Regions from separate parts of the Pseudomonas fluorescens group sp. PF-69 genome, predicted to be linked through region 1. Evidence: riboswitches for the same ligand, from Rfam matches in the RefSeq annotation. Region 1 holds a riboswitch; each other region holds the start of a gene.
The links. Region 1 has a riboswitch for cobalamin ahead of cobO (cob(I)yrinic acid a,c-diamide adenosyltransferase). Riboswitches for the same ligand answer to the same signal wherever they lie in the genome.
Positions count from the first base shown of each region.

Region 2: linked by a shared signal. The riboswitch ahead of ACX3YF_RS22365 (CbtB domain-containing protein) and the one ahead of cobO (cob(I)yrinic acid a,c-diamide adenosyltransferase) in region 1 are both predicted to bind cobalamin.
Region 3: linked by a shared signal. The riboswitch ahead of ACX3YF_RS11265 (energy-coupling factor ABC transporter permease) and the one ahead of cobO (cob(I)yrinic acid a,c-diamide adenosyltransferase) in region 1 are both predicted to bind cobalamin.

Region 1 is NZ_JBTMNC010000001.1:3,402,296-3,406,777, reverse strand. Features, by position in the region: gene bluB (5,6-dimethylbenzimidazole synthase) at 1-502, opposite strand, end outside; gene ACX3YF_RS15845 (cobyrinate a,c-diamide synthase) at 499-1,881, opposite strand; gene cobO (cob(I)yrinic acid a,c-diamide adenosyltransferase) at 1,892-2,503, opposite strand; cobalamin riboswitch at 2,585-2,816, opposite strand; gene ACX3YF_RS15835 (hypothetical protein) at 2,969-3,553, shown strand; gene ACX3YF_RS15830 (PQQ-dependent sugar dehydrogenase) at 3,615-4,482, shown strand, end outside.
Region 2 is NZ_JBTMNC010000001.1:4,736,473-4,740,954, forward strand. Features, by position in the region: gene cobM (precorrin-4 C(11)-methyltransferase) at 37-783, opposite strand; gene ACX3YF_RS22355 (cobalamin biosynthesis protein) at 867-1,280, opposite strand; gene ACX3YF_RS22360 (CbtA family protein) at 1,277-1,981, opposite strand; gene ACX3YF_RS22365 (CbtB domain-containing protein) at 1,993-2,187, opposite strand; cobalamin riboswitch at 2,308-2,533, opposite strand; cobalamin riboswitch at 2,738-2,949, shown strand; gene cobW (cobalamin biosynthesis protein CobW) at 3,048-4,115, shown strand; gene cobN (cobaltochelatase subunit CobN) at 4,119-4,482, shown strand, end outside.
Region 3 is NZ_JBTMNC010000001.1:2,437,841-2,442,322, reverse strand. Features, by position in the region: gene hrpB (ATP-dependent helicase HrpB) at 1-42, opposite strand, end outside; partial or broken gene ACX3YF_RS11270 (helix-turn-helix domain-containing protein) at 1,634-2,067, opposite strand; cobalamin riboswitch at 2,352-2,550, shown strand; gene ACX3YF_RS11265 (energy-coupling factor ABC transporter permease) at 2,593-3,240, shown strand; gene ACX3YF_RS11260 (DUF2946 domain-containing protein) at 3,340-3,717, shown strand; gene ACX3YF_RS11255 (putative natural product biosynthesis protein) at 3,959-4,482, shown strand, end outside.

The sequences.
Region 1 (4,482 bases):
AGCCGAGCAAATCGGCCAGGGCTTGCGGTTCGAACAGCGAGACCCAGCCCATGCCCAAGCCTTCGGCCCGGGACGCCAGCCACAGGTTCTGGATCGCGCAGGACAACGAGGCCATGTCCATTTCCGGCAAGGTGCGACGACCGAAAATATGCCGCTCGCGATCGTCCATCAGCGCCGCCACCAACACCTCGGCGCAATCATTGATGCCTTCGACCTTGAGCTGCATGAATTCGTCGGTGCGTTCGCCGAGGGCTTCGGCGGTGCGAATGCGCTCTTGCTCCACCAGTTCCCGGATCTGGCCGCGCAGGGTTTGGTCGCTGATGCGGATGAACCGCCAGGGCTGCATCAAGCCGACACTTGGCGCCTGGTGCGCGGCTTCGAGCAACCGCCGCAGCAATTCAGGCTCAACCGTGCCACCACTGAAGTGACGCATGTCGCGACGTTCGCCGATGGCCCGGTAGACCGCCGCGCGTTCGGCTTCGGTGAATGCGTTGTCGGTCATGGCCTCTTCGCTGGCAAGCCAGCGCCTACAGGGTTCAGGTGATCAACTGCAGGAGCCGGCTTGCCGGCGAAGGCGTCCTCAAGATCGGGTGCAAACAATGCGGCTACAGCGGTCGGATTGGACGGAAAATAGAAATGCACATAAGAAGCTGTCATCCGCCCCTCACGATAAACCGCCTCCGCCCCGCGACCGCCATTGGGGCTCAAGCCACGGGCAATCGGCACGAGCCCGGTGGTGGTCAGCGAATGATGATAGGTATGCCCACGCAGGGAACCTTCCGGCAATTCGACAGCCTGCAGCGCCAGCGCTGCCAGACGCTTTTGCATCACCGCATCCCCGGCCAGCAGGCCGACCAATTCTGCACGCGTACCTTCGACATCGGTGAGCGAATCGAGCAAATACAACATGCCGCCACATTCGGCGAGCAAGGGTTTGCCCGCCTCGTGGTGCGCGCGGATCGCGTTCAGCATCGAGGTGTTTTGCGACAACGCCACATGATGCAATTCCGGGTAGCCGCCCGGCAGATAGAGGCTGTCTGCCTCGGGTAGACGACTGTCACGCATCGGTGAAAAGAACGACAACTCGGCGCCCATGGCCCGCAGCAAATCCAGGCTGGCGCCATAGGTAAAGGCAAAGGCTTCATCACGGGCCACGGCAATGCGCACACCCGCCAGTAGTGGTTCGGCAGCGATCACATCCGGGGCAGCGAATTCCACGGCCGGCGGAAGCGCCACCTCGCAACTGCTGGCCAGGGCTTCGGCCGCCGCATCGAGGCGCAGATCGAGATCGTTCAACTCACTGGCCTGCACCAGGCCAAGGTGACGACTCGGCAATTCGATAGCGGTTTCGCGGGACAACGCGCCATACCAACGCAGGCCTTCGGTCAGGCTGCCTTCAAGCAACTGCGCGTGACGCAGGGTGCCCACGCGGTTGGCCAGGACACCGGCAAACGGCAAGTCGGGTTGATAGCGCGCCAGCCCCAGGGCCAGGGCACCAAAGGTCTGCGCCATGGCGGTGCCGTCGATCACACCCAGCACCGGCACACCGAAGTGCCGCGCCAGGTCGGCACTGGACGGCGTGCCATCGAACAGCCCCATGACACCTTCGATGAGGATAAGGTCCGCTTCGCCTGCGGCCTCCCACAACAGACGCCGACTCTCCTGCTCGCCGACCATCCACATGTCCAGTTGATACACCGGCGCACCGCTGGCGCGCTCCAGAATCATCGGATCGAGAAAGTCCGGGCCACATTTGAACACACGAACCTTGCGTCCCTGATTGCGATGCAAACGGGCCAGCGCGGCGGTGACGGTGGTCTTGCCCTGACCGGAGGCCGGCGCGGCAATCAGTACCGCCGGGCATTGACGAGGGCTATTCATACCGCGCGACTCACAACTCGACGCCTTTCTGCGCCTTGATACCGGCCTGGAAGGCGTGCTTGATCATGCCCATTTCAGTGACGGTGTCGGCCAACTCGATCATCTCAGGCTTGGCGCCACGACCGGTGACCACCACGTGCTGCATTGGCGGGCGAGCCTGCAAGTCACTGAGCACCCGATCCAGATCGAGGTAACCGTGCTTGAGGGCGATGTTCAACTCATCCAGCACCACCAGACCGATGGACGGATCTCTAAGCAGTTCACGGGACACGTCCCACGCGGCTTCGGCGGCGGCGATGTCGCGCTGGCGATCCTGGGTTTCCCAGGTAAAACCTTCGCCCATCACATGAAAACGAACCTGTTCCGGGAAGCGCCGGAAGAACAGCTCTTCACCCGTGCTGTTGCGCCCCTTGATGAACTGCACCACACCGCACTGCATGCCGTGGCCCATCGAGCGGGCCAGCATGCCGAACGCCGAGCTGCTCTTGCCCTTGCCGTTGCCGGTCAGCACCAGCAGCAGGCCGCATTCGTTCGGGGAGTTGGCGATGCGTTCATCGATTACGGCTTTTTTGCGCAACATGCGCGCCAGATGACGTTCGTCACGATCAGGGGTATCAGTCATGGGAGAGCTCTCCGTTGAGGCAGGATAACGGCGGGCAGGCACAAGAACAGACGGCAAGAAGCCTGGCATCGCCCACCGTGATGCCGCTGAATGGATCAGGCCGGTCTCCGGGCTCATGAGCGGCGTTGGCCTGGCTGCGCGCCTTCCCGCATCAATGACGACGCAGTGGCTCAAGGCGCAGCTTTCACTCATTTACCGTTGCGGGGGCAGCGCCGGGATCGAAGGCCTTCACGCATTGAAGGACCTGCTCACCGGCTTCCCTGTTTCACTCTGTCGACCCAAGTCACAGAGCACCTGAAACAAGCCGCGAAGGTTAGAGGGTTGGGGGTGGAGCGTCAATTGAAGACGGGGGACGCGAGCGAATAACTGCCGTTGATCAATAAACTGACGCCAATCTTGTGCCACACTTCAAGCAATGATATCAAAGAGCCACAACCCCACATCACAATAACAAGGGTGAGCCCCATGCAAGGCATGACCATCAGCAATCCGCAACTGGAATTCCTGCGCCCGGTGCTGGAGCGCTGGTTTGACTGTATCGACCGCTACAACGCCGTACGCGGCGATAACGAAACGCCTTACTGGCTCGACGAAAAAGCCAATCTCGGCCTGCTTTCCGCCGCTGCCTGGATGGCCGAAATGGTCACCCTGCAACAATCGCCCACCCGCAAGCAAATCGATGAAGGCGAACGCAACGGTCGTGCCGACCTGTTTATCGCCACACCCGAAGCACGCGCCTGGATTCAAGCCACACAACGCTGGCCACGGGTGAACAGCCTGAACCTGACCCAGGCCCTGCTCGATATCACCAGCGAGGCCAAACGCATCAGTTACGCCAGCGACCTGAGACTCGGCTGCCTGTTTGTGGCACCGCAGAAAACCCAGCATGGTGCCACCCCGGAAGAATTGCAGGACATGGTCGACGACCTGCAAAAGGAGCACTCCTGCGCCGTCGCCTGGTATTTCCCCTACGCCTACCGCAAGTTGCACAACGAAGGGGGTCACTATCATCCCGGCATTGCCGTGCTGTTCAAGGAAGCTCGCGGCTAACGGTTGAACCATCGCGCAACGTAACTTCTCTACTGACCAGGTCACTGCATTCATAGGGAAGATCAGTAAGCGCAAGCCCCAACTCGTACTCGCTATCGCGCTCGCCGGAGGACTCGCCGCTTGCGGTGACACCTCCAGCCTGCAAGTCTCCGACGGCACCGGCCCGTCACCCAAACTGCCAGAACCCGACAAGACGCTGATTCCGACGGTCAACATTACCCCGGCGATCGGCTGGCCGGAGGGCGCCAAACCCGTCGCCGCTGCCGGCACCCAAGTGGCCGCGTTCGCCGAGAACCTCGACCATCCGCGCTGGCTCTACGTGCTGCCCAATGGCGACGTGCTGGTGGCCGAAACCAATGCACCGCTCAAACCCGATGACGGGACAGGCATACGCGGCTGGGTCATGAAGAAAGTCATGGGGCGCGCCGGTGCGGGCGTGCCGAGCCCCAATCGCATCACCCTGCTGCGCGACCAGGACCACGACGGCATCGCGGAAACCCGCACGGTGTTTCTGGAAAACCTGAACTCGCCCTTCGGCATGGCGCTGGTCGGCAATGACCTGTACATCGCCGACACCGATCGATTGCTGCGCTTTCACTATGAAAACGGCGATACAGCGATCAAGTCGCAACCGATCAAAGTACTCGACCTGCCCGGCGGCACACTGAATCACCACTGGACCAAGAATGTCATCGCCAGCAAGGACGGCAGCAAGCTGTACGTGACGGTGGGCTCGAACAGCAACGTTGCCGAAAACGGCCTGGACAAGGAAGAAGGCCGTGCGGCGATCTGGGAAGTGGACCGCGCCACCGGCAATCACCGGATCTTTGCCTCGGGCTTGCGCAACCCCAATGGCCTGTCCTGGGAGCCGCACAGCGGCGCCCTGTGGACGGCGGTCAATGAGCGCGATGAAATCGGCAGCGATCTGG
Region 2 (4,482 bases), 1.3 Mb from region 1:
TCCGACAAGCCCCCTCGGCACAGGATTCAGCAGGGTTCAAGGTCGATAGAGATGCGCATGCCCTGCGCGATACAGCGACGACTCGCTGAAATGGTCACTGCCCAGCACCCGTCCCACCAGAATCAATGCCGTGCGCCGAAAACCCTTGGCCTGAACCTTCCCGGCAATGTCTTCCAGCGTCCCCACCACCCAGTCCTGATCCGGCCAGGTCGCCCGGTGAATCACCGCGATCGGGCAATCCGCGCCGTAATGCGGCAGCAATTCGGCCAGGATTTTTTCCAGATGATTGACCCCCAGATGAATCGCCATGGTCGCTCCATGCTGCGCCAGGCTGCCCAATTCCTCGCCGGCCGGCATCACGGTTTTGTCGGCGTATCGGGTCAGGATCACGCTCTGTGAGACATCGGGCAGGGTCAGTTCCGCACCCAAAAGCGCTGCGCAGGCGGCCGTAGCGGTGACCCCGGGAATGATTTCAAAGGCAATGCCGAGTTCGCGCAGGTAGCGAATCTGCTCGCCGATGGCGCCATACAGGCTCGGGTCGCCGGAATGCACGCGAGCCACGTCCTGGCCCTTGGCGTCGGCGATCTTGATCAGGTCGATAATCTGTTCCAGATGCAGTTCGGCGCTGTTGACCACCTGCTCGGCACAATGCCCTTGCAGTACTGCGGCGGGCACCAGCGAACCGGCATAGATGATCACCGGGCAGCTGCGAATCAGCCGCTGGCCTTTGACGGTGATCAGCTCGGGGTCGCCAGGACCTGCGCCTATGAAGTAGACGGTCATCGTCGATTCCTGTGGGAAAAAAGGGCTGGGCAAGGCACCAGATGAAGATTGCTCATGATCGAAAGCGCGGATTATCGAGGATTTTACGTCGAGCAGGCCAATGCGAAGGTGGCCTGGGCATATTTTTGCCGCTTGATCAGCAGCTTGGCCGGCGAATGGGTCAACTGTTCGGCCAGGGCCAGGGCGGCACTTTCCGCTATGCCGTAGCAGCCGGTTCGTTCGAAGGCGATCTGCGAATGATGGCTGAGTTGTGGCTCATAGCCGGCCAACTGTTCGCTGCTGAAGTACGTCAGTGGCAGCGCGAGTTGCTCGGCCAGTTCGACAAGGGCCGGTTCATCTCGCTTCAAATCGATACTGGCCAGGGCCTTGATCTGATGCAGTTCGATCTGGTGCGCTTGCAACGCCTGATCGAGCAACGCCCGTAACGTGCTGACGGGGCAGCCCCGTTGGCAGCCCAGGCCGACCACGAGGGTCGGCGCTGTGCCGGTATCGGTCATGCGTGGTATTGGCCATCGCGTTTGCGGCGGAACAGCCAGGCGCTGATCAGGCCCAGGGCCAGCCAGAACGCGACATTGGTCAGCTGCGAAGCGATTTTGAATTGGGTTTCCAGTGCTTGCGGTGCCAGCATCGAGTGCACGTCCGGCTGCGGCGCGCCAATCACATGAGGGACGGCAATGATGGCTGCACCGAGGACTTTCATCAGCCAGTGACGGCTGAACGCGATCAGCGCGATGCCGACTGCGGTTGAAGCGGCGGTGCCAATCCACCAGGTCTGCCGTTGCGCCAGGTCGGCAGCGGCGGTGCCTGGCAGTTCCGGCGGCAGGCCAAGGGTCGGCGCGAGCACGAAGGTCGCGTAACCGGCCAGGCCCCAGAGCAATCCCTGAGAAGTTTTGGTCGGCGCGCGCAAGGTGTACAGGCCGGCGAGCATCAGGGCGAAACCGACAGCCACCACCAGATTGCCGCCGGTGGTCGACAACACGCGCTGCCAGCCGTTTTCCGGCTCCCAGGCTTCGGCATCGTGGGTGTGGGCGGCGACGCCAGGGGCGTGTTCGTGGACTTCAACAGCAGCGGGTTCGGATTTTTCGTAGGTTTCGGCCTGCAAAATCAGCGGAGCGACCCAGAAGCTTTGCAGCAGGGTCAGCAGCAGGGCGGCCAGCAGCCCCGTGAACCCCGCGGTTTGCGCGATACGCTTGATCATGTCGACAGGTCTCAATGGCACGGGAAGGCAGCGCTGTGACGGGTATCGTGAGCAGCGTTGTGAACGGCTTCGATGTGCGAGAAACCGGCGAAATACACCAGGCACGCGCCGAGGATCGACGCACACACGGCGGCGGTCAGGCGTTGAGTCAGGGTTGTGGTGCTGCTGGTGGTGGTGCTGTGGCCGGTACTGCTGATGATCGACATGGCGCATCCCTCAGTTCTGTCAGCGGGGAATGGGAGCGCATGCAAATCCCTGCGCGAGCGAGCGCGCAGAGGTTCGAACAGCGCCCGCCCACCGCGGGTTTGTCATTCAGTGATAGTTAGGTTCACTTTGTGTTGCGGGCCGGTCTCCGGGCTCACGAGGGGTGCGGGCTATCGCCTGAACCTGCAAGCATCACCTTCCCATGCCGCACTGGCACAGTGGATCTGACGCTTCGCTCGCTTACCGTTGCGGGGGCAGCACCGGACTGACATGGCTTTAGAGTAAAGCACATGATTCACCGGTTTCCCGTTTCACCCTGTGAAGGGCACCCGTAACAAGGCGTGTAGGAGAGCATGGGCAGAGGTGGGGCGTCAATTGGCAAGTGTTCTCAACTCGGGACCGCATTGCTTCAATCGCGAACAGGCTCGCTCTCGCATTTGACCGCATTTTTCTCGGAAAACCCGCTCCCGGTGGGAGCGAGCCTGCTCGCGATGACGGCGTTGCAGGCGCTGTAGAACTCAGCATGAACATTGACCCGCCCCAATACGATGCGTAGCCTTGCGCTTTCGAGGTTCTTCGGCGTTTGCCGAAGCTAAGAAGGGAACGCGGTCGATGCCGCGGCTGCCCCCGCAACTGTGAACGGTGATGTTCGCTGCCACGCCACTGCATGCTCAGGTCCTGAGCCCGCGGGAAGGCGCAGCCAACGCCAGTCAAGCGACTGGCACGCCGTCAGCCAGGAGACCTGCCTCGAACAGATTCTCACTACAACCGGGCGGGGTGATCCGGTGGCGAACGCTTCCGGCGCGCACAGGCGTTGCCGGTTCTCGTCCCGTATGCCCGCCACCTTGCCAAAGGGCATCCGATGAAAACACTGGCCAAACTCCCCGTCACCATCGTTACCGGCTTCCTCGGCTCGGGCAAAACCACCTTGCTGCGGCACATGCTCGACAACGCCCAAGGGCGTCGCATCGCGGTGATCGTCAACGAGTTCGGCGAACTGGGCATCGACGGTGAAATCCTCAAGCAGTGCTCCATCGGCTGTACCGAAGAAGAAGCCAATGGCCGCGTCTACGAACTGGCCAACGGCTGCCTGTGCTGCACCGTTCAGGAAGAATTCTTCCCGGTGATGCGCGAACTGGTCGCCCGTCGCGGCGATCTCGACCACATCCTCATCGAGACCTCGGGCCTGGCGCTGCCAAAGCCGCTGGTCCAGGCGTTCCAGTGGCCGGAAATCCGCAGTGCCTGCACCGTTGACGCGGTGATCACCGTGGTCGATAGCCCGGCCGTGGCCGCCGGCACCTTCGCTGCGTTCCCGGATCAGGTGGACGCCCAGCGCAAACTCGATCCGAACCTGGACCACGAATCGCCGCTGCACGAGCTGTTCGCCGATCAGTTGTCCAGTGCCGACCTGGTGATCCTCAACAAGGCTGACCTGATCAGCCCGGAAGACCTGGCCCGCGTACGCCTGGAAGTCGCAGAAGAGCTGCCGCCTGCGGTGAAAGTCATCGAAGCCAGCAGCGGTCGCCTGCCACTGGACGTGCTGATCGGCCTGGGTGCCGGTTCCGAAGAACACATCGACAGCCGTCACAGCCATCACGATCATCACCACGACGATGACGATCATGACGACCACGATCACGACGCTTTTGACTCTATCTCCATCGAGCTGCCGGCCTCTGACGAGAGCCTGCTGATGGACGCGCTGACGCAACTGGTAGTGGAGCACAGCATCCTGCGGGTCAAGGGCTTTGCGGCGATTCCGAACAAACCGATGCGCCTGCTGATCCAGGGCGTGGGCACTCGTTTCGACAAGCACTTCGACCGCCAGTGGGGTGGCGAAGAAGAACGCACCACGCGTCTGGTGTTGATCGGCCAGGCGCTGGACGCCGCGCTGCTCGAAACCCAATTGCGCGCCGCGCTCAGCGTATAAGCCATGCACCTGCTCAGGACCCAGCCCGGCGGTTTCGTGTCGGACGACAACATTGCCGACCTTGGACAAACCCCCGCCGAGCTGGTGATCCTGTGCAGCGGCGACTCCAGCCTGGCGCTGCTCGCCGAAGCGGCGCAGCAGTTGCCCGACGATTACCCGAGCGTGCGCCTGGCCAACCCGATGCAGGTACAGAATCACGCTTCGGTTGATCTGTACGTCGACGAAGTGCTGCGCCACGCCAAGGTCATTCTGATCTCGCTGCACGGCGGCATCGCCTATTGGCGTTATGGCGTGGAGCGGCTGGTGGAGCTTTCGCAACGTGGGGTGCAGCTGATTCTGGTGCCGGGTGACGACCGTCCTGACCCGG
Region 3 (4,482 bases), 960 kb from region 1:
GAGAAGTGCCGGCATAACGGCGTCGATTGGCAAAGAATTCATGGTGACTCCCAGGCAGACTGAGCAGTATAACGAATGAATGAGTACGACCGATTTAGAAAGCACGAACCGCCAAATCAGCACTGACGTACAGCTAGGTGTTCTGATCGATGAGGTCTGGTGGCCGTTAGAACCGACCATTCAAGGTAAGTCGACACAATAGCCAACCTCTGCGAGCAGTTGCTGGAAAGCAATGGCATGTCCAGCGGCAAAGCCAGCGAGCTTACTGCTTGCCTTGACAGATCATTGTATTCGTCAGCTTCGGCTGTAAGTGGTCTAGGAGGTGGATCCTTTAGTTTTTTACTTGATGCTATTTTTCCCCTTGTGAATCGCATCTGATGCCAGATAAGCTCGCTTTGAATCTGAACCTTCGGATTCAATAACGGGCAGTTTTAAGCCACATGCATGCATCACGCTTAGCGTTGATGACGGCCGATCTGCTTCTCCAACAGGGGCAGCACGGTACGAATAAGCATTAGGTGCTCTCGGATAAAAAAGACCGTCTCGAGGCTCCTGAAAAATACCTAGGTGAGTTGCATTTCGATGCTATTCGCCCCAAAAAGCGAGATGTGCAGTTATGGACTGGTTGCATTCACGCTAGCTTAGAGCTCGTAGGGCTCGATGCAGGTTTGCGTTTAGCGAACTGCAGAGCACATATCGATTTTGCCATGGCTCCTACAACGCCAGGCGAACTGAGCGGATCTCATTTAACCCGCCAGAAAAATGCCCTGCTCTTCTTACTGAAGACTGGAGGCAATAGCTGCAACTCTAGCTTCGGCTAGGCCGGTTGCAGCAATATCAGCGTTCACTTGACTCAACTGTTCGATATATTGAGTCCAGTAGGACCTACAAAACCGCCCTTTATGAGGTGCGAGATCAGAAGCTCAGTGCACGCAAGGATTATCGTGACTGATGCGAGTTCCCAACGACGACCACTGAGCTCGAGTGGTGTTTGTGACGGAGCGCTAATCACAGCTCGACGCTAAAGGTCTCTACGACTGAAGCGCGGCCGTACTGGCCCACAGCGGTACGCATAAAATCGGCTGAAACGCCCACATACTAACGCTCATCCAATGGGATATTTCCAATGGGAAAACGTCGTGGGTTACATAAGTTACTGAAAAAAATCGTGGACGTATTGGCCTCTGAACTCGCTCGCGAATGTCTTCGCAGACTGATTCGCTGGGTTGTAGGAATGATAAACAGTCCGGGCGATTGATAATCCAAAAGCGGCCTACGAACGTAGGCCGCTCCTGCCGATCAATACTGCCAAGCCGGCCCCCAAAAATTTCCCAATGTAAATAATTCACTCATGGGGGACAGCTGGCAAGATGTACACAGACCAATACCAAATGGCCTTGGCCAAGCTACTGCGGAAGTGATGCATCCGGTAATGGGCGCTGCCAAAGTACCTCTGATTGTCCAACCATCTCAGAGCCATAGGTGCACTCCATGGCTCGGCAGCTAGGTAATTGCAGAGACTTGCCCACCCATTTGCATTCGACCTGACCAATCATTTCCAACGGATTTGACCATCAAACTGTGTGGCCGTGACCGGCAGAAAACGACCTAGGCTGTGAAAACGCCTGCGATTAGGCAGAGCGCTCAACGCCGCTTGCAAGGCTCGACGCTCCAGCAACCTAACGGTGTCCCAATGCAGGCCGAACATCTGGGCCACGTGCAGGGGGTTGGAAGGCGTTCGCAGGCCTGAATGACCGCATCGGCCAAGCGGCGCGTCATGCGGGCATAGCGATCCAGCCAACTGACGGCCTCCATGCGTTTGCCGCAGTCACGACAACCAACCCACCTGAGCAAAACGCTGAGGCGCCCGACACGGCCAAGGATGGGCAAATCACGAACGACTCGCTTGCAATACTCATGCGTAGTTGAACAGGGTTTTAGGCAGCCGCAGGAAGGGAATCGGGTGGCGTGAGGGATCAGATCGATTTGTAGTGCGTCGCCATCAGGCTTGATCGTGACGACAGAAAAGCCCTCCCAAAAAGGAAGGAAAGTATTAATATCGCGCATAAGAACGCCGGTTTGTTAGATGTGTTTGTTCGCACCAACATCATCAAACAAATCGGCGTTCTTGTTTCTGTGTTTCCCGGGATTCCGTGAAGAATCAAAAGAAAGGGCGGAAAGTCTAACGAGGCCAGTCATCTTCAATAAGCTGCGACATTCTGGCGCAGTCTGTGCGTTTGACCTGCTGCACAGTGTCTCCTGGTGCTCCTGTGGCAGGCTGTCGCATATAGCGTTGTGGAGCCCAGGCATAAAAAGGCTTTTCGCCTCGTGCGTAGATCGAGCAAAACCCTTAACCTGTTGGCGCTTCGTGGTTTCACCATCCGGTGAAGCAATAGGGAAGCAGGTACGCCCCCCCGGCTATTCCTGCGCTGCCCCCGCAACTGTGAACGGTTAGCTCTCTCGCTTATGCCACTGGTCGATTACGGCCGGGAAGGCGCGGGAGGGTGTCGAGCCGTGAGCCAGGAGACCTGCCACGAGTGCTGCCGAATATACCGGTAGCTTCCAGACCCGCATCCCTCGGAGGGAGAACTGATGCATATCGAACCCGGCGTGCTCAATGCCGCCAAAGTGCTGTACGCCAATGCTGCTGCAATCGCTACGCTGGCGGCGTTTTCGCCGAAGCTGTTACGCCCCGATAATTTGATCAAGACGGTACTCGCCGCAGCATTCTTCTCGGTGTTCATGGAAGTATTCCATTTGCCCGTCGGCGCTTCTGAATTGCATTTCGTTGGTGCTTCCGCCGTCTACATCATCTTCGGCTTTATCCCCACACTGTTTGGTTTTGCCATTGGCCTGCTGTTACAAGGGTTGCTGTTCGAGCCACAGGATTTGGTGCACTTAGGGGTAAACTCGTTGTCCTTGATGTTGCCGCTGATTGCCGCCCATGGCTTGCTCGGTCGGCGCTTCTTCGACGTTGCCGGACGCAGTATTCGTTGGGCGGAAGTGGTCAAGTTTGATGCGCTCTATTACACCGGTGTGGTCGCGATGGTGGGCTTCTGGTTGTCCATGGGCGAAGAGCCAACGCCTTTGAGCAACTGGGCGTTGTTCGCCGTTTCTTACCTGCCGTTGGTGTTGTGCGAGCCACTGTTCACCTGCTTGGTGGCGCGGACACTCAAACGCTATTCCGACAACGCCTTTGTCGAGCGTTTCACCTGTGTGAAATCACTCAAAGTCGCGTAATTGACTCGTGTCCCCATCGTTCAGGAACCTCTGGGCGGTGGGGTTGATCAACATCTCTCGATCTTCAACCCCGCGTGCTTCGGTGTTAATGTCGCTGCCATGAAATTGTCCCTCTCAAACCGCTCACTCGTTGCCTGGACGCTGTATTTTTGCGTCCTGTTCAACGTGTTCGCCTGCGGTTTGGGGCATGGGCAGATGACCGGGCTTGAACTCAATGGCATTGGTGGTCAGTTTTGCTCTGCTCTGGGCAGCAAGAACCCGACCCAGAACACGGATTTCACTGACCCGTCAGCCAGGGGGTGGGCCGGTAGTTTTTCCTGCCCTATCTGTTCTGCGGTGACGTTGGGCATCGCCTTTCTGTTTTGCTTGACTTGGCTGCTACGGGTCGGACAAAAACCGCGCCCTAGCCGCGAACTGCGCTGCAAGGCACCTCCCCGCTATTCCTGGCCCTCGGCCAACCCTCGCGCTTCCCCTTAGGTTTGACGCTTGCAAGTAGCCAGTTTGATTCGCCGGCTACCGCTTGTTTTTTCGTCGTCTGTTTTACACCAGGTTGTCGCTGATGCGACCACCGGTGGACGCCGTTTAATCGTCACGGGAAGGAAGGCAGTATGTCTCGCGTTATTGATCATTCAGGTTGCAGGTTCAGCCCTCTCGAAGGGCTGATCTTTAGTTTTTCGGCATCCTATAAACTGCAAGCGGCGATGGCATGGAGGCCGGCATGCGTTCTTTAGCCATCCCTTCAGGGGCTTCGCGACTGGTCAGTAAAACGTCACGTGTGAGCAGTCGTGGCGACTTCCTGTTGCCGTTTCCTGACTACCCCAGTAATGCACGCTGTTTTGTTCACCTGGATGCCCGATTGCTGCCTTACTGGCATACGTTGTTCGACGTGTGTCCGGGGTTACTCAAGCTAGATCCACCGGATGGTCTGAATATATTTCGCAGTTTCATGACCTGGGCATACCGCAATTATCCGCCGCTGAATTGGACTTACTACCTCAGTGTTTGCCGTTGGTTACTCACGTCGACCTACCAGGCGCAAATCCACGAGGAGCACATCGATTCCTTCATGACGGCAGCAGCGGCCCGCTGGATAAATACTGACGATAGCCAGGCACGAGGGCTAGTACTGGCGTGGCAAGGTTCTTCAGTGAGGGTGTTTGACTGGAAAGTAGCACCTCGTTCTATCGCTGGCGTTGACCCTGAACAGGAGGAGTTTCCACCGACGCCTTGGGACTTTGCCTG